Regions from separate parts of the Mesorhizobium sp. B2-3-15 genome, predicted to be linked through region 4. Evidence: riboswitches for the same ligand, from Rfam matches in the RefSeq annotation. Region 4 holds a riboswitch; each other region holds the start of a gene.
The links. A riboswitch is a leader RNA that binds a small molecule or an ion and turns the genes downstream of it on or off. The one in region 4 is predicted to bind cobalamin.
Positions count from the first base shown of each region.

Region 1: linked by a shared signal. The riboswitch ahead of FJ954_RS08095 (CbtB domain-containing protein) and the one ahead of bluB (5,6-dimethylbenzimidazole synthase) in region 4 are both predicted to bind cobalamin.
Region 2: linked by a shared signal. The riboswitch ahead of FJ954_RS00700 (aromatic ring-hydroxylating dioxygenase subunit alpha) and the one ahead of bluB (5,6-dimethylbenzimidazole synthase) in region 4 are both predicted to bind cobalamin.
Region 3: linked by a shared signal. The riboswitch ahead of FJ954_RS07900 (DUF1636 family protein) and the one ahead of bluB (5,6-dimethylbenzimidazole synthase) in region 4 are both predicted to bind cobalamin.

Region 1 is NZ_VFVO01000003.1:189,649-193,944, reverse strand. Features, by position in the region: gene cbiB (adenosylcobinamide-phosphate synthase CbiB) at 1-580, shown strand, start outside; gene cobO (cob(I)yrinic acid a,c-diamide adenosyltransferase) at 577-1,191, opposite strand; gene cobU (bifunctional adenosylcobinamide kinase/adenosylcobinamide-phosphate guanylyltransferase) at 1,193-1,708, opposite strand; gene FJ954_RS08100 (CbtA family protein) at 1,701-2,504, opposite strand; gene FJ954_RS08095 (CbtB domain-containing protein) at 2,520-2,699, opposite strand; cobalamin riboswitch at 2,735-2,934, opposite strand; gene FJ954_RS08090 (aromatic ring-hydroxylating dioxygenase subunit alpha) at 3,078-4,253, shown strand; gene FJ954_RS08085 (MFS transporter) at 4,257-4,296, opposite strand, start outside.
Region 2 is NZ_VFVO01000001.1:146,837-151,132, forward strand. Features, by position in the region: gene ugpC (sn-glycerol-3-phosphate ABC transporter ATP-binding protein UgpC) at 1-260, shown strand, start outside; gene FJ954_RS00685 (DUF680 domain-containing protein) at 335-583, opposite strand; gene FJ954_RS00690 (DUF680 domain-containing protein) at 654-860, opposite strand; gene FJ954_RS00695 (DUF680 domain-containing protein) at 930-1,130, opposite strand; cobalamin riboswitch at 1,623-1,825, shown strand; gene FJ954_RS00700 (aromatic ring-hydroxylating dioxygenase subunit alpha) at 1,938-3,185, shown strand; gene FJ954_RS00705 (hybrid-cluster NAD(P)-dependent oxidoreductase) at 3,263-4,296, shown strand, end outside.
Region 3 is NZ_VFVO01000003.1:148,362-152,657, reverse strand. Features, by position in the region: gene FJ954_RS07910 (NADH-quinone oxidoreductase subunit A) at 1-252, opposite strand, end outside; gene FJ954_RS07905 (winged helix-turn-helix domain-containing protein) at 588-1,787, shown strand; cobalamin riboswitch at 1,817-2,024, shown strand; gene FJ954_RS07900 (DUF1636 family protein) at 2,062-2,490, shown strand; gene cobW (cobalamin biosynthesis protein CobW) at 2,493-3,530, shown strand; gene cobN (cobaltochelatase subunit CobN) at 3,550-4,296, shown strand, end outside.
Region 4 is NZ_VFVO01000005.1:47,484-51,779, reverse strand. Features, by position in the region: gene FJ954_RS11890 (hypothetical protein) at 1-741, shown strand, start outside; partial or broken gene bluB (5,6-dimethylbenzimidazole synthase) at 858-1,463, opposite strand; cobalamin riboswitch at 1,535-1,717, opposite strand; gene FJ954_RS11880 (histone deacetylase family protein) at 1,896-2,822, shown strand; gene FJ954_RS11875 (exodeoxyribonuclease VII small subunit) at 2,826-3,077, shown strand; gene FJ954_RS11870 (DUF2277 domain-containing protein) at 3,169-3,435, shown strand; gene FJ954_RS11865 (pirin family protein) at 3,475-4,296, shown strand, end outside.

The DNA of each region.
Region 1 (4,296 bases), on a different contig from region 4:
CCGTGATCCCGAGACGCTCGACCGCGCCGGCGTCTGCCGCGCGGCGATCGAGAGCCTGGCGGAAAATTTTTCCGACGGCATCGTCGCCCCCGCCTTCTGGACCGGGGTCGGAGGGCTCGCCGGCGGCGCGGCCTACAAGGCGGCCAACACCGCCGATTCGATGGTCGGCCACCGGACTCCGCGCCATGAGGCCTTCGGCTGGGCGGCGGCGCGCTTCGACGACTGGATCAACCTGCCTGCATCGCGGCTGACGGCGCTGCTGATCGTGCTCGCTTCCCTCCTGGTCGAGGGCGCCGACCCCCGCGACGCCTGGAAGGCGGTACGGCGCGACGCGAAAAAACACCGCTCGCCCAATGCCGGCTGGCCGGAAGCGGCCATGGCCGGCGCGCTCGGGCTCGCGCTCGCCGGACCACGCAGCTATGGCGGTGTCATGGTCGATGACATCTTCATGGGCGAAGGCGGCCGCCGCGATGTCGACAGCGGCGATATCAGGCGGGCGCTCAAGCTTTACCGGGTCGCGGACTACCTGCTGATCGGCTTGTTCGGCCTTGTCGCGCTGATCGCCGTTCTGGTTTTCTAGAACTCGATGCCTTGCTGCGCTTTCACGCCAGCCGAGAAATGGTGCTTTGTCACCCCCATCTCGGTGACCAGGTCTGCCGCCTCGACCAGTGCCGGCTTGGCGTTGCGGCCGGTGACGACGACATGCAGGCCTTCGCGGCGGGCCTTGAGCGCCGCAACCACCTTGTCGAGAGCGAGATAGTCGTAGCGCAGGGCAATGTTGAGCTCGTCGAGCACGACAAGGCTGATCGAGGGATCGTCGATCAATTCCAGAGCCTTGGCCCAGGCGGCCTCGGCGGCCGCGATGTCGCGCTTCAGGTCCTGCGTCTCCCAGGTGAAACCCTCGCCCATTGCGTGCCAGACGACACGGTCGCCAAAGACGGCAAAGGCGTCCTTCTCGCCGGTGTGCCACTTGCCCTTGATGAACTGGACGACGCCGACGCGCTTGCCGTAGCCGAGCACGCGCAGCGCGAGACCGAAGGCGGCCGTGGTCTTGCCCTTGCCGGGACCGGTGTTGACGATCAGCAACCCTTTCTCGATCGTCTTGCCCGCAACCTCGGCGTCCTGCACCGCCTTGCGCTTGGCCATCTTGGCGCGATGGCGTTCTTCATCCTTGTCGTGGATATCAGTCATTTCACTTCACCTTGAGCGGTAGCCCCGCCACCATGAGCAGCACCGTGTCGGCTACTGCCGCGACCCGCTGGTTGAGCCGGCCGGCATCGTCACGAAACCGACGCGCCAGCGCGTTGTCGGGCACGATGCCTTGCCCGACCTCGTTCGTCACCACGAACCACGGTCCGCGCGGCCGAGACAGCACGTCCGCCAGCCGCCGGCACGCGGCCTCGACGTCGTGATCGGCCAGCATGTGATTGGTCAGCCACAGCGTCAGGCAGTCGGCAAGCACCGGCTGCCCGTCTGGCAACGCCTCCAGCGCTTCGGCGAGGTCGAGTGGCGCATCGATGGTCGACCAGCCCTCACCGCGCCGCGAGCGGTGCAGCGCGATGCGCTCGCGCATCTCGTCGTCATAGGCTTGCGCCGTGGCGATATAGGCCCATGGCGAGGGCAATGCCGTCATCAGGGTTTCGGCGTGCGCGCTCTTGCCGGAGCGCGCACCACCGATGATGAAGGTCAGCCTGCCGCGATCAGGCAAAGCTGTCGCGCAGGCTGGTCGCCATGCCGGTGAAGCGCCTGCGCACCACGCCCACGATCGCGCCGAGCACCAGCCAGAACACCAGATTGGTCACCGTCACCGCCACCACGAACTGATGGTGCAGGCCTTCCGGGATCGGTGTTTCGAAACTGTCGGGCTGCGGCGCGCCGACGACATGCGGCGCGACGATCAGCAAGACGGCGAGGATGGTCAATGGCAGCGATCTGCGAAAGACGATCAGGCCTAGGCCGATCGCGGTCGCGGCCGCCGTCGCCGTCCACCAGATCTGGCGCGGCAGAAGATCGGCCGCCGGCATTGCCGGCAGTTCCGGCTGCAGTCCGAGACCCGGTGCCAGTGTGAACACGGCAAAGCCGGCCAAACCCCAGAACACACCCTGGCGCCAGTTGCCGACGCCGCCGAAGAACTCGGAAACCGCGACCAGGACCAGTGCGAAGCCGATGCCGGTGACGATATTGGCAACCACGCTAAAGGCGAAACGCTCGAAACCGTCGGCCGGCGCCCAGCCTTCGTCTTCCTCCGCCGGTGTCACGGCATCGGTGCCCGCGGGCGCGGCAGAGCTCATGGCATTCCCAGCGGGCGCCACCGTGCTCATGGCATCATTGGTCGCCGCTGGTGCGGCCGCGTGATCATGGTGGTGGCCGCCGCCGGCCTTTTCGTAGACTTCCGCCTTGAGGATCAGCGGCACGGTGGCATAGGCCTGCATGCAGGCGAGAACGACACCGGCCACGAGCCCCGCGATCGCCGCGACGAACACGACGTTGCGAAACAGATTCATGATGTCGGATCCTCGTTAGTGGCAGGGAAACGCCATCGAGTGGCGATAGTCGTGGGCAGCATTGTGGACCGCATCGATATGCGAGAAGCCGACAAAGCCGACGACGAAGATGCCGAGCAGCGCCGCGAGCGCGAGCTGCATGAAGCGCGACTGCGAGGAGACGGAGGCGCCGAGGGAGACGGAAGCGGTAGTCATGTCTTGTCCTTTCGCCCTCCACCCGAGGGCATCGAAGTCAGTTTCCTGTCGCCGGCAGGTCTCCTGGCTCGCGGATAAGCGCCCTTCCCCACCTTCCCGAAGAAAAATCTTCAGTGGCATATGGAGAGGACTACCGCACACAGTTGCGGGGGCAGCCACGGCATTGGACAGGAATTCCTGCCCGCACCGCATTCCCTCTTGGCTCCAAAAAGGAACCGACGACATCGGGGACTATAGGGAAATTCGCCGCGCCCGGCAAACCAAATTCCGACAGCCGCCAGCGCAGGAGCGCCGTATCGGCGAAGCTGCCCTCATCCCGTCCCGATTGACAAACTTCATGGCCGGGTGTCGGCTGGCACCCCTCACGGGAAGCCAGCCATGCAGCCCAATGCCAGCGAGTGCGTGCCCTATAACGGCCTGACTCGAACCGAGCCGACGCTGCCCTCGTCGGCCTATTGGGACCAGGACAACTATCAGCGCGATCTCGACGCCATCTGGTACAGGAACTGGCTGCTCGTCTGCCGCGAGGCCGACCTTGCCCAGCCTTTGGCGTTCCGCACCTTCCGCGTCGGTACGCAGGAAATCCTCCTGCTGCGCGACGACACCGGCGAGTTGCATGCCTTCCACAACACCTGCCGGCATCGCGGCTCGCAGCTTTGCCAGGAAAGCCAGGGCCGGCTGAAGGCGCGGCTGATCACCTGCCCGTATCATGCCTGGTCCTATTCTCTGCGTGGCGATCTGGTGCGCGTGCCGTCGAAATCGCTGCCTGACGGCTTCGACAAGGCCGATCACCCGCTTTATCGCGTCGCGCACTCGGTGTGGCGGGGCTTCGTCTTCGTCAATCTTGCGGAAGATGCCGCCAGCTCGGCGCAATCCTCCTTCGACCCGGCCTCCGGCGACTTCGGCAACTGGCCGCTGGAAATGCTGGTATCAGGGGACGTGCTGCGCAAGGTGATGAACTGCAACTGGAAGATTTTTTGGGAAAACTTCAACGAGTGCCTGCACTGCCCGGGCGTCCACAAGGACCTGTCGCGGCTGGTGCCGATCTATGGCCGCGGCCTGATGAGCCGGCATGACGATCCCGAATGGCTCCGCCACGCCGACAATGACGCGCCAGAATTCTCCGGCGGCCTGCGCGCCGGGGCTGAGACATGGTCGCGTGATGGGCAGACGCACGGGCCGATCTTCCCGAGCTTGACGCCGGCGGAACGCAGCGCCGGTCAGACCTATGCCACCAGCCTGCCGTCGATGTTCATCGTCGGCCATGTCGACTATGTCAGGACCGTGCGGCTTACGCCGCTCGGTCCCGAACAGACCGAATTGACCGCGGAATGGCTGTTCGCGCCCGAGGCGCTCGCCGAGACCGACATCGACAACATCGTTGCCTTCGGCACACAGGTGCTGGAGGAGGACGCGGCAATCTGCGAGGTCAACCAGAAGGGCCTGCGCTCGATGCGTCATACAGCTGGCGTGCTGATGCCCGAGGAGTACGACCTGCACCGTTTCCACAACTGGGTGCGCGAACGGCACGCTGCGCGCTCACCCGAGGCCTGAAGATCACAGCGACTTCGGCAGATATCGCCAGGTCATGAAGCCG
Region 2 (4,296 bases), on a different contig from region 4:
CGGAAGATCTCGCGATCGCCAGCGGTGCGGATTATCTGTTCGAGGGGACCGTCGATTATCTCGAACAGCTTGGCGAGGTCCAGCTGGTCTATGTCGATATCGGCCGGGCCGACCTGCCGCTGGTGACCAAGCTGCCGGGCAATGTCGAGGTCAAGCGCGGCTCGACGCTGCGGCTGACCGCCAATGCCGGCGATCTCCATATCTTCGATGCCGATGGTCGCTCCTTTGCCCTCCACGAAGCGGAAGCAAAGGCGGCCTGAAGACGGCCGTCCGGTAATGCAAAGAACAAAAGCGGCGGGCCTGGCCCGCCGCTCTTCTTGTCTGCACAGGCTGGTTAGTTGTTGCCGAAGAGATTGCGATCGGCACCCTGATGGGCCGGCTTCTGCACGTCGCCGGACGAGTTGAGCAGCTTGTAGACAGGCGAATCGCTGTTGCGGATCGCACCTGTATGCGACGTATCGACATTGACAGTCGACGAAGCAGTGGGCTGGTTGACGCCGTTGGAGCCATAATTGTCGCTGCCGGCGAAGGCGCTGCCGGAGACGGCCAGAACGGCGGCGGCGGCAATGAGGATCTTGTTCATTTTAGGTACTCCTGAATTTTGGAAGTCTCGCAGACCGGCGGACAAAAGCCTACCGGCCGTGGGATGGCCGTTAGTGGCCGAAGAGGTTGCGGTCGCTGCCCTGCTGGACAGGCGCCGAGGTGGCCGGAGCCGACTTGCCGATCGACGCGGTGTTCGAATTGTCGGTCGAAGCGGCAGCAGCCTGGTTGGCGCCGTTGGAGCCATAGTTGTCGCTGCCGGCGAAAGCGCTGCCGGAGAGAGCCAGAACGGCAGCGGCAGCAATGAGGATCTTGTTCATTTTAATACTCCTGAATTTGTAGGGTCCACCAGCGCGGCAGGGTCACCCGCCGCGTGCCGGGGATGGCTATTAATTGTTGCCGAAGAGGTTGTGGTCGGCGCCCGTCACAGGCGTCTGGGCAGCCGGCTCCGACTTCTTGGTCGAAGCGGTGTAGGAGCTGTCGACAGTAGCCGTGGGGGTCGCGGCGTTCGAACCATAATGGTCGCTGCTAGCGAAGGCGCTGCCGGAAATAGCCAGAAGGGCGGCGGCAGTGAGAATGATCTTTTTCATTTTTGTACTCCAGTATTTTTCCCGTCCGTCTAGCGGCGTGTCTTGGGATTAAATCGCGTCGTTCGGACAGCCCCGATGTGGGAGAGCCCCCTTGCCGTTTCCAATCACGAAGTTGTTCAGCGTGGACCATGACTCCACCACTTGAAATTGTACCAACGCCTTCTACATGTCTCATTTTTCCATTTGATATCAAATAGTTGTCTAAGATCACGACCCGATCACCAACTGTGTCGGAAGGCTGGGCGTTCACACCATCCTGCACGCACCGTCAACAGAAACGAACCGTTCGGTTCGATTTTAGACTCTGCTAATAGTCACTTTTCGAAACCATTAACCCTTTTCCGGCCCGGCTGAGGGTCGAAAACGGTGCCCGCGCGCCTGGCGAGAAAAGGCGATTCCCCCGCTGCAACTGCGCCGGGACGATCCCGCGTATGTGTCGCGCCGCATGGATGCGATGTCGCTTTCGTGCCGATGTCGCAAACCCTGTCGTGATTAGATCGAGCGATCTCAGGTGCCGCTGCGTGACGACGGAGCGGAGAATTGGGAAGCCGGTCAGATTCCGGCGCTGCCCCCGCAACGGTGGTGGAGTTCAAGTCGCAACGGGAGACCACTGGGCGAAAGCTTGGGAAGGTGTCGCGATGGTCCGCCAGGACAACTCCAGAGCCCGGAAACCAGCCCGAGATCGCTAGAACTCGACTGATCGCGGTGGGCGGTCAAGGGGCGGATGGTGTTGTCCGGCTTTCGCCGGCTTGCGCCCAGTCCTTCCTCCATCACCACCAGTTCAGTCCTTGAAAATGAGGACAGGACATGGACGCGCGCAACGACATGCTGAGGCTTTTAAACGGCCGCAGACAGGGCCTTTCGCTGGAACAGCCCTTCTATACCGACCCGGACTACTTCAAGCTTGACATGGAACTGATCTGGTATCGCGACTGGCTGTTCATCGGCCATGATTGCGAGTTGCCCAAGCCGGGCAGCTTCATCACCGTGCAGATCGGCGACTATCCGGTCGTGCTGGTGCGCGATCAGCAGGGCAAGATCAACGCTTTCCACAATTCCTGCCGCCATCGCGGCAGCCGCGTCTGCAACACCGAGAAGGGTATGGCCGCCAAACTGGTGTGTCCCTATCACCAGTGGACCTACGAACTCGACGGCCGGCTGCTGTTCGCCCGCCAGATGGCCGATGGGTTCGACAAGAGCCAGTTCGGGCTCAAGCCGGTCGCCTGCGAAAGCGTCGCCGGCTATGTCTTCATCTGCCTGGCCAAGGAGCCCGCCGACTTCGCGCCGATGCGGGCGATGATCGAGCCCTATCTCCAGCCGCACCGGCTGAGCGAGGCCAAGATCGCCTTCGAGAGCACGATCATCGAGAAGGGCAACTGGAAGCTGGTCTGGGAAAACAACCGCGAATGCTACCATTGCGCGGGCAACCATCCTGAGCTGTGCAAGACCTTCCCGGAAGCGCCGACCGTGACCGGCGTGCAAGGCGCCGACAGCGATCCGGAGATGCTGGCCCACTGGGCGAAGTGCGAAGCTGTTGGCCTGCCCAGCAAGTTTCGCATCGACCCGGCCGGACAATACCGCGCCACCCGCGCGCCGCTGCTGCGCGATGCCCAGAGCTACACGATGACCGGCAAGCGGGCGGTGAAGAAGAACCTGTCCGACAGCGTCTCGGCCGACCGGATCGGCACGCTGATGCACTATCACTACCCGACAACCTGGAACCATATCCTCGTGGATCATGCGGTGACGTTCCGCGTGCTGCCGGTCAGCGCCACGGAAACAGCGGTTACGACCAAATGGCTGGTCCACAAGGATGCCGTGGAAGGCGTCGACTACGATCTCGCCGAACTCACCCATGTCTGGACCGAGACCAACGACCAGGACCGCCGCATCGTCGAGGAAAATGCCTTCGGCATCCTGTCGCCGGCCTACGAGCCCGGTCCCTATTCGGAGCTGCACGAGGGCGGCGTCATCCAGTTCGTCGACTGGTACGCGCGCTTTATCGGCCCACGGCTTTCCGAAGACGGCCGGCCTGCTCTGCGCAGTGTCGCCTAGCGCATGTCGGCCAAAACTGTGCAGCGGCTTTGGGATCACGACACGCCCAAAATGAAAGGTATGCAGGGATGAACGCCATGACTGATCTTGGCCTCTATCGCCACCTCGACCAGATGGCGCCGTGGAACGACAGGCTGCAGGTGCTGGAAGTAACCGGCGTCAGCGACGAGGCGCCCGACGTCAAGACCTTCACCTTCCGCTCCGACAACCAGACCTGGTTCCGCTACAAGCCGGGCCAGTTCGTGACGCTGGAATTGCCGACACCGGACGGCCCGCTGATGCGCACCTACACGCTGTCATCATCGCCGTCACGGCCATTCTCGATCGCGGTGACGGTGAAGGCGCAGGCGGGCAGCGTCGGCACACGCTGGATGTTCGATCACCTGACGCCCGGCTCGCACGTCAAGGCCTATGGACCGGGCGGCGACTTTTCGCTGCACAGCCCCCCGGCGGCGAAATACCTGTTCATCTCGGCCGGTTCGGGCGTGACGCCGATGATGTCGATGCTGCGCTGGCTGAACGACTGCGCGCCATGGACCGATGTCGGCTTCGTCAATTGCGCGCGGCGCCCGGAAGAGATCATCTTTCGCAAGGAACTCGAACTGCTCGGCGGCCATATGCCGGGCCTGTCGCTCGGCTTCATGATCGAGGAGCGGTCGAGCCGCGAGGGCTGGTACGGCCATATGGGCCGCATCGACGCCATCCGGCTGCCGCTCCTGGCGCCCGATTTCCGCGAACGCGAAATCTTCTGCTGCGGCCCCGACCCTTTCATGCGCGCCGTGCGCGGCATGCTGGAGGCCGCCGGGTTCGACATGGCAAAATACCATCAGGAGAGCTTTGCCGCGCCGGCGATGGAGGAAATCCCAGCGCCGTTTGCCTCGCCGGCTGAAGACGGCGCGGCGATTTGCGTCGAAGCCGCGACGCCGATCCGCTTCGCGCTTTCGGATGTCGACGCCGACTGTGTCGCCGGCCAGACGGTGCTGCAGACGGCGCGCGCCTGGGGTGTGCGAATACCGGCCGCCTGCGAATTCGGCCTGTGCGGAACTTGCAAAGTGAAGAAAGTCTCCGGCAGCGTCGAGATGAGCCACAATGGCGGCATCCTCGATCATGA
Region 3 (4,296 bases), on a different contig from region 4:
TGCCCAGGGGAAGAGGAAGGCAACTTCCAGGTCGAATATAATGAACAGGATCGACACCAGGTAGAAGCGGATGTCGAATTTCATGCGGGCATCGTCGAACGAGTTGAAACCGCACTCGTAGGCGGAAAGCTTTTCGGGATCGGGGTTGCGATACGCCACCAGGAACGGAGCCGCCAGCAGCGCCAGGCCGACGACCAGTGCCACGCCGATAAACAGGACGATGGGCAGGTACGAACTGAGAAGTGCGTTCATGCAGCGGCTTTCCGTTGGCGCCAATCCACTTTGACTACAGCACCGAACCTTAATGCGGAAGCGTGACAGATTAACCGCTGAACCGTTTTAAGGGGCCTATGCTGCAACGCGGCGAGGGTTAGCGCAGCACTTCCAGCGAAGCAAGTCAAACCTTGTTCAAAACACCGAGCTGGACGGCATTCCGGGAGAAACTGGTCCCATCCGCTCCTGTTTGATTTCCTTCGCTTTTTACTCCACTTTTATCTCCTGACAGGGTTGCCGCCAAAACCCTGCTAGCATGGACGGGAATCACGCCGGGCAATGACGCCAGACAGGTCCATCAGGGACGCATACGCATGAAGGAAAAGATCTCGCTTGCCGCCGCCCGGCGCATTGCCCTCGCCGCCCAGGGATTTCTCGATCCCCGCCCCGCCGGCACGCCGGACCGCCGCCATTTCGCCCGCGTTCTGTCCCGCACCGGCCTGTTGCAGATCGATTCCGTCAGTGCGGTGGTGCGCGCTCATTACATGCCGCTCTATTCGCGTCTCGGCCCCTATCCCCTCGCTTTGCTCGACAACGCCGCCGTAACGCGCAAGCGCACCGTCTTCGAATATTGGGCGCATGAAGCCTCGTTCCTGCCGGTCGGGACCTACCCACTGATGCGCTGGCGCATGCAGCGCGCCGAGCAAGGCGATGAAATGTATCTGGGGCTGGCCAAATGGGGCCGCGAGCACGCCGCCTATATAGAAGAGATCTACCGCGAGGTCGTCGCGCGCGGGCCGATCGCCGCTTCGGCGCTCGAAGGCCAGAAAGGCTCCGGTGGCTGGTGGGGTTGGAGCCATGCCAAGCACGCCTTCGAATGGCTGTTCTGGGCCGGGCGCATCACCACCGCGCACCGGCGCGGCTTCGAGCGCTTTTACGACCTGCCGGAGCGCGTGCTGCCGCAGGCGATCCTCGATCTGCCGGTACCGACACCTGAGGACGCGCACCGCGAATTGCTGCGCATTTCCGCCCGTGCCCATGGCGTGGCGACATCAGGCGACCTGCGCGATTATTTTCGGCTCTCGCCGGCCGACATGAAAGGCCGGCTGGAGGAACTGGTCGAACTCGGCGACTTGCTGCCGGTCCGTGTCGAGGGCTGGGACAAGCCGGCTTACCTTCACAAGGACGCCCGTATCCCGCGCAAGATCGAGGCCCGCGCTCTGCTGGCGCCGTTCGATCCGGTCGTCTTCGAGCATTCGCGCTCGGAGCGGCTGTTCGACTTCCATTACCGCATCGAAATCTACACGCCGGCCGACAAGCGCCAATACGGCTACTATGTCCTGCCTTTCCTGCTCGGCGACAGGATCGTGGCGCGCGTCGACCTCAAGGCTGACCGGCCGGCCAGTGTCCTGCGTGTCCATGCGGCCTATGCGCAGGCCAACGCACCGGCGGAGACTGCGGCTCAACTCTTCGAGGAATTGAAGCAGATGCAGGGCTGGCTTGGCCTCGAGCGCATGGAAATAACGCCTGCCGGCGATCTCGGCCCGGCGCTGTCCGACATCGCGGTGTCGTAAGCTCGCGTTGACACCGCTGCCCGCAAGAGCCTAAATCCCATCCAGACGGTCTCCTCTCGGCAAAGGGAGGAGCCAAGAGGGAATGCGGTGCGGGATTGAAGATCCCAAATCCGCGGCTGTCCCCGCAACTGTGAGCGAAGAGCCAAGGCCGAAAGCCACTGGGATTGTCCCGGGAAGGCGGCTACCCAAGGCGATGACCCGCGAGCCAGGAGACCTGCCGTCTGGAATGCAAGAATCCGATCGCCTGGCGGGTTTTCCGGGCAAGGAGCCTGATGTGGATCGCGACAGCAGTTTTTCGGCTGAAACAACCGACATTTCGTCCGGCGGGGATCATCCCCTGGCCGGCATCACGGTCATCGTCTGCGCTTCCTGTCGCGACGAGACCGGCTCCGATGCCCATCCCCGGGCCGGCGAACTTTTGGCCGAAGATACGCGCCAAGCCGCCTCGGGCGAGAACATTCGCATCCGCACGGTCGAATGCCTCGGCAATTGCAAGCGCCGGCTGAGCGCCGCGGTCCTGCGCGACGGCTGCTGGAGCTATGTGTTCGGCGATCTAACCACGACCAGCGGCGCCGATCTCGTCACCGGCGCGAAACTCTTCGCCACCTCGAGCGACGGCCTCATTCCCTGGCGGGGCAGGCCCGATAGCCTCAAGCGCGGCCTCGTTGCCCGCATCCCTCCCCTCGACATGCTGAAAGACTGATCATGACAACATCTCTGTCCCGCGTTCCCTGCACCGTCGTCACCGGCTTCCTCGGCGCCGGCAAGACGACACTGGTCCGCCATCTCCTGGAAAATGCCGGCGGCAAGCGGATTGCCATCATCGTCAACGAGTTCGGCGACATCGGCATCGACGGCGAGATCCTCAAGGGATGCGGCATCGACACCTGCCCAGAGGAAAACATCGTCGAACTGGCCAATGGCTGTATCTGCTGCACCGTGGCCGATGATTTCGTGCCGGCGCTCGACCAGATCCTGTCGCTGACGCCTAAGGTCGACCATATCCTGATCGAAACCTCGGGCCTCGCCCTGCCCAAGCCGCTGGTCCAGGCTTTCCAGTGGCCGACGGTGAAGAGCCGCGTAACGGTCGATGGCGTCATCGCCGTGGTCGACGGTCCCGCACTGGCGGAAGGCCGCGTCGCCAATGACATGGACGCCCTGCAGGCGCAGCGCGCGCAGGACGAGAGCCTCGACCATGACGACCCCGTCGAGGAAGTGTTCGAGGACCAGATTGCCTGCGCCGACCTGATCATCCTGTCGAAGAGCGACTTGATGGATGCCGCCGGTTCAGCCCGCGCCAACGCCATTATCAACGAACACTCCGCCCGCGCCGTAAAGATCGTGCCGACGTCTCATGGCAAGGTCGATCCCTCGGTGCTGCTCGGGCTCGGTCTCGCCGTCGAGGACGACATCGAGAACCGCAAGTCCCACCATGACGGCGCATTCGACCATGAGCATGACGACTTCGACACGTTCATCGTCGACATTCCCTCGATCGCCAATCCCGGCGAGCTGGCAAAGCGCGTCGCCGCGGCCGCCGAACAGGAAAACGTGCTGCGCGTGAAAGGCTTCGTCGAGGTCGGCGGCAAACCTATGCGGCTCCTGCTGCAAGCCGTCGGCCCGCGCGTCAATCATTACTATGACCGCGCCTGGACCGCTGGGGACGACCGTCGCTCGCGCCTCGTCGTCATTGGCCTCAAGGGGCTGAACCGCCCGGCGATCGAACGTATCCTCGCCGGCTGATTTTCAGGCCCGGGCCGCGATGCACATCCTCACCACGACCTCCGCCTCGCTCGACGATCTCGCCGAGCCTGTCGATCTCAGGCAGGTGCCGGCGGATATCGTGGCCCTGTCCTTCACCGACAGCGATCTCGCCGGACTGGCTGCGGCGTGGAAGGCCGATGCCGGTCGCCTGCCCTCGATGCGGCTGGCCGCACTGCGCGACCTGCGCCATCCCATGTCCGTCGACCTCTGGATAGACAGCGTCGCCCGCCACGCCAAAATCATCCTGGTGCGCATCCTCGGCGGCTACGACTGGTGGCGCTATGGCTGCGACCAACTGGCGGTGATTGCCCGCGAACGCGGCATCAAACTGGCGCTGCTTCCCGGTGAAAGCCATGACGAGGATCTCAGGCTGATCGAAGCCTCGACGCTGCCGCGCGCCGAACTGGACGGCCTGCTCGGCTATTTCCGCGAGGGCGGCCCGGCCAATATGGGCGCGCTGGTGCACAGGCTGGCAGGCTTGGCTGGACAGGATGCGCCCGTCGCCAACCCGGTCAGCGTGCCGAAGGCCGGTTACTATCAGGCTGGATTGGGGGTCGCGGAGGAGCCGACCGGTTCCAATAGCGGCACTCCCATTATCCCGATTCTCTTCTACCGATCGATGCTGCTCGCCGCCGATGTCGCCCCGATCGATGCGCTGGCCGAGGCTTTGCGCTCCAGGGGATTGGCACCGGTGCCGATCTTCGTTTCCAGTCTGAAGGATCCGGTGTCGCTGGCGTTCGTCGAA
Region 4 (4,296 bases):
GAATACATTCTCTACGTCGTCAAGGCGGGCCATATCGCCGTCATGGTGCATCTGATCGACGGCAATGATATTCCCCACGGCCAGAACCAGATCGCCTACGCGAAAGAGGTCGTGACCGAGCGTTTTGCCGAGGCCAACATCCTTTTCGTCGTCGACCAATTGGTCAAGGGCGCCATACGCGCCATCACCGGCCTGCTCGGCGGCATCGCGGCCTTCCTGCCCATTCCTGGCCTGAGCGGCCTGGTTTCGTTCCTCAACACGGTGATTCGCCTGTCGCTGACCTATGTCGACGAGATCATTCTCGGCTACAACATCCGCATCAGTTCGTCCTCGCCGTTCGAAACCGCGCGCCAAGGCGTTGTGCTCTACGCCCAGAACGGCAAGACCATGGTCAAGAATGCCGTCTGGCTAGGGGTCATCATGTGGGGCGTGTCGTTCGTGATTTTCCTGCTGATGCTGGCTCCGGCAGCCGCTATTCTTTACGTCATGCCCGGGCAGCTCGCCGGCTGGGCTTTCGTGCTGGCAATCGTCTTTGCCTGGGCTTTCAAGGCGGCCTTCATTGAGCCGTTCGCCATTGCCTGCCTGATGCAGGTCTATTTCAAGACCATCGAGGGTCAGGTGCCCGATGCCGCCTGGGACGCCAGGCTGGCCGAAGCCTCGTCGAAGTTCAGGGAACTCAAGGACAAGGCGCTCTCCACTTTCGGCGGTTCGCGCTGGGGCACTGCCGGCGCGACGAGCTGATCAACCGGCCTCGCCGGCGCACCGGCGACGGTGCCGAGGCGCGCCACTGCTGATTTGAGCGGCGCTTCGCCTTGCCCGCGAAAAGTCTCGCTCATGATAAGCTCGGGCAACGGCAGCCGCCGGCCCCAGCCGTGTGTTTCGAGATCCGGCTTCGGTGCGAACTCGGAAACACGGCCGACGCAGAGATAGGCGATCGGTGTCACCTGGTCGGGAATGGCCAGCAAGCTTTTCAGCGCTTGCGCCTCGATGATGCTGACCCAGCCGACGCCAACGCCTTCGGCGCGTGCCGCCAGCCAGAAATTCTGCACCGCGCAGACCGTGCTGTAGAGATCCATCTCCGGATTGTGCCAGCGCCCCAGCGGCGAGCCTTTCGAGCGTTCGCGGTCGCAGGTGATGCAGATGTTGAGAGCGCTTTCGCAAATGCCTTCGAGCTTGAGCTTGCGGTAGAGCGCCTGCCGTTCTGCCTCGATTTCAGGCAGTTCCCGTTCTCGCGCGGCCAGGAACAGGTCGCGCACTTCCGCCCGCCGCGCGGCATCGCGAATGACGATGAAATTCCAAGGTTGCATGAAGCCGACCGACGGCGCGTGGTGGGCGGCAAGCAGCAGCCGCGCCAGCACCTCGTCGTCGATGGCCTCCGATGTAAAATGGCTGCGGACGTCGCGCCGCGTGAAGATGGCGCGGTAAACAGCGTCGCGCGCAATCTGGTCAAATCCATCGCCCATTGGAGTGGTCATAGCTTCCGGCATCGCTTGTCCCCTTGCGATTGCAATCGATGTCATCCGCCTGACCATGCGGATGACGATGCCTGCCAGGCCGGTCTTCTGGCTCGGGATCAACCCGCGTCCGGTGCCTTCCCGTCATCGACAGTGGCATTTACCGGCGCGGTCCCCCTCACAGCGTTGGGCACGCCACGGAGTTCAACCGTGTTCCCGATTCTCCCGCCAGGGCATTTGCAGCCAAGTGGAATCACTTGGCGTCGCAAAATGCGGCTAAAACAAACAGCCCGGCGGGCACCAGGCAGTGGTTGCGACCTTACGCCGAAGGGCCGGCGCCGCCAATGCCCGCAGCGACATGAATGGACGCAGGTTCGATTTTCCCCAGCGATCAAGCCGCAACGCATGGCCATCACGACGCCGGGGCACTAGATAGGGGGCATGGCCACCCGTCTCTACACGCACCCGATCTTTCTCGAACACATCACGCCGCCCGGTCACCCCGAGCGGCCCGACCGCCTGCGCGCCATCGAGCGCGTGCTCGACGACGAAGCTTTTGCCACGCTTGACCGCGTCGAGGCACCGCACGGCGACGAGGCGACCATCCTCTACGCGCATCCCGCCGATTTCGTCGCGCGTGTCCGCGCCGCCATCCCCGACGAAGGCATTGCCCGCATCGACGCCGACACCACCGCCAGCCCGAAAAGCTGGCAAGCGGTGATTACGGCGATCGGTGCCGCCAATGCTGCCGTCGACGACGTCTTTGCGGGCCGCGCCGACAACGTTTTCGTCGCCGCCCGTCCGCCCGGCCACCATGCCGAAAAGACCACGGCCATGGGCTTCTGCTTCTTCAACACGGCGGCAATCGCAGCGCGCCATGCGCAGAAGAAGCACGGCGCCGAGCGTGTCGCGGTCGTCGACTGGGACGTGCACCACGGCAACGGCACGCAGGATATTTTCTGGGACGATCCCTCGGTGCTCTATTGCTCGACGCACCAGATGCCGCTTTATCCCGGCACGGGCGCGAAGAGTGAGACCGGCGCCGGCAACATCGTCAATGCGCCGCTGGCGCCTCGGACGGGCAGCGAGGTGTTTCGCGATGCGTTCCTGTCGCGCGTGCTGCCGGCACTCGACAATTTCGCGCCGGATCTGATTATCGTTTCGGCCGGCTTCGACGCGCACCATCGCGACCCGCTGGCGGAAATCAATCTGACCGAGGACGATTTCGACTGGGCGACCGGCCAGCTGATGCAGCGCGCCGCAATCCACGGCGGCAACCGGCTCGTCAGCCTGCTCGAGGGCGGCTACGATCTGCAGGGATTGGCATTTTCGGTCGCCGCCCATGTCGGGCGACTGATGAAAGGATGAATGATGACCGGTGAGATCAACGAAGACGTCAAGGCGATGAGCTTTGAACAGGCACTCGACGCACTGGAGAAGATCGTCGATGATCTGGAGCGTGGCGACGTGCCGCTCGACCAGTCGATCCGGATTTACGAGCGGGGCGAGGCGCTGAAGGTCCATTGCGACCGGCTGCTGAAGGCCGCCGAGGACAAGGTCGAGAAGATCAGGCTGTCGCGCGACGGCAAGCCGGTTGGAACCGAGCCGCTCGACGCGGACTGAGGTCCGGAGCAGCCTACCGGTTTTTGGACACGATCATCATTGAGGATACAGTTCGTCCCGATTGAAACGGACAAGAGGAGATACGGAAGCGATGTGCAGAAACATCAAGACCCTGTTCAATTTTGATCCGCCGGCAACCAACGACGAAGTCCGCGACGCGGCACTGCAGTTTGTCCGCAAGCTGAGCGGCACAACGCGGCCTTCTGCCAAGAACCAGCATGCGTTCGATCATGCCGTCGAAGCCATCGCGGCATCCGCACGCGAATTGCTCGATTCCCTCGAAACCCACCAGCATCCGCGCAATCGCGAAGAGGTGGCGGCCAAATTAAAAGCAAAAGCGGCGATCCGGTTCGCCTGATATGCCCAAGCGACCATTGACCGCTGACGAGGAGAGTTCATGAGCTTCTTCCCCGGCAAGGACCCTGAGGCCGGCGATGCCTTCGCCAGCGACCAGATCGAGTTGATGGTTATCCCCAACGCCAAGGACATTGGCGGTTTCGAGGTGCGTCGCGCCTTGCCGACAGCCAAGCGGCGCCTGGTCGGGCCGTTCATCTTCTTCGATCGAATGGGCCCCGCGATCATGCGTGCCGGCCAGGCGCTCGATGTCCGTCCCCACCCGCATATCGGCCTGTCGACCGTGACCTATCTGTTCGACGGCAAGATCAGGCACCGCGATTCGCTCGGCACCGAAATGGTCATTCAACCCGGCGACGTGAACCTGATGACGGCCGGTCGCGGCATCGTCCACTCCGAACGCACGCCGCAGGAATTGCGCGGCGCGCCGATGTCGATCTCCGGCCTGCAGACCTGGTTGGCTCTGCCGGACGGCAAGGAAGAGGTGGCACCGGTGTTCGAGAACACAGCGGCGCTGCGGCTTCCCGAAATCGACGCCGAAGGCGTCAGCGGCCGCGTCGTCATCGGCGATTTCCAGGGGTTGCGGTCTCCGGTGCGGGCCGATTCCGAAACACTCTATGCAGATTTGCGGCTGGCGCCTGGCGCCAGCGTCAAAATCCCGCGCGATGCCGAGGAGCGCGCCATCTACACGCTGGAGGGCGAGGTTTCGATTTCGGGTGATGCCTTTCCAGCGGAACGGCTGCTGGTGTTCCGGCCCGGCGACGAGATCATCATATCGTCATCGATGGGTGCGCATTTCATGCTGTTCGGCGGCGCGTCTCTCGGTTCGAAGCGCTACATCTGGTGGAATTTCGTTTCCTCGTCC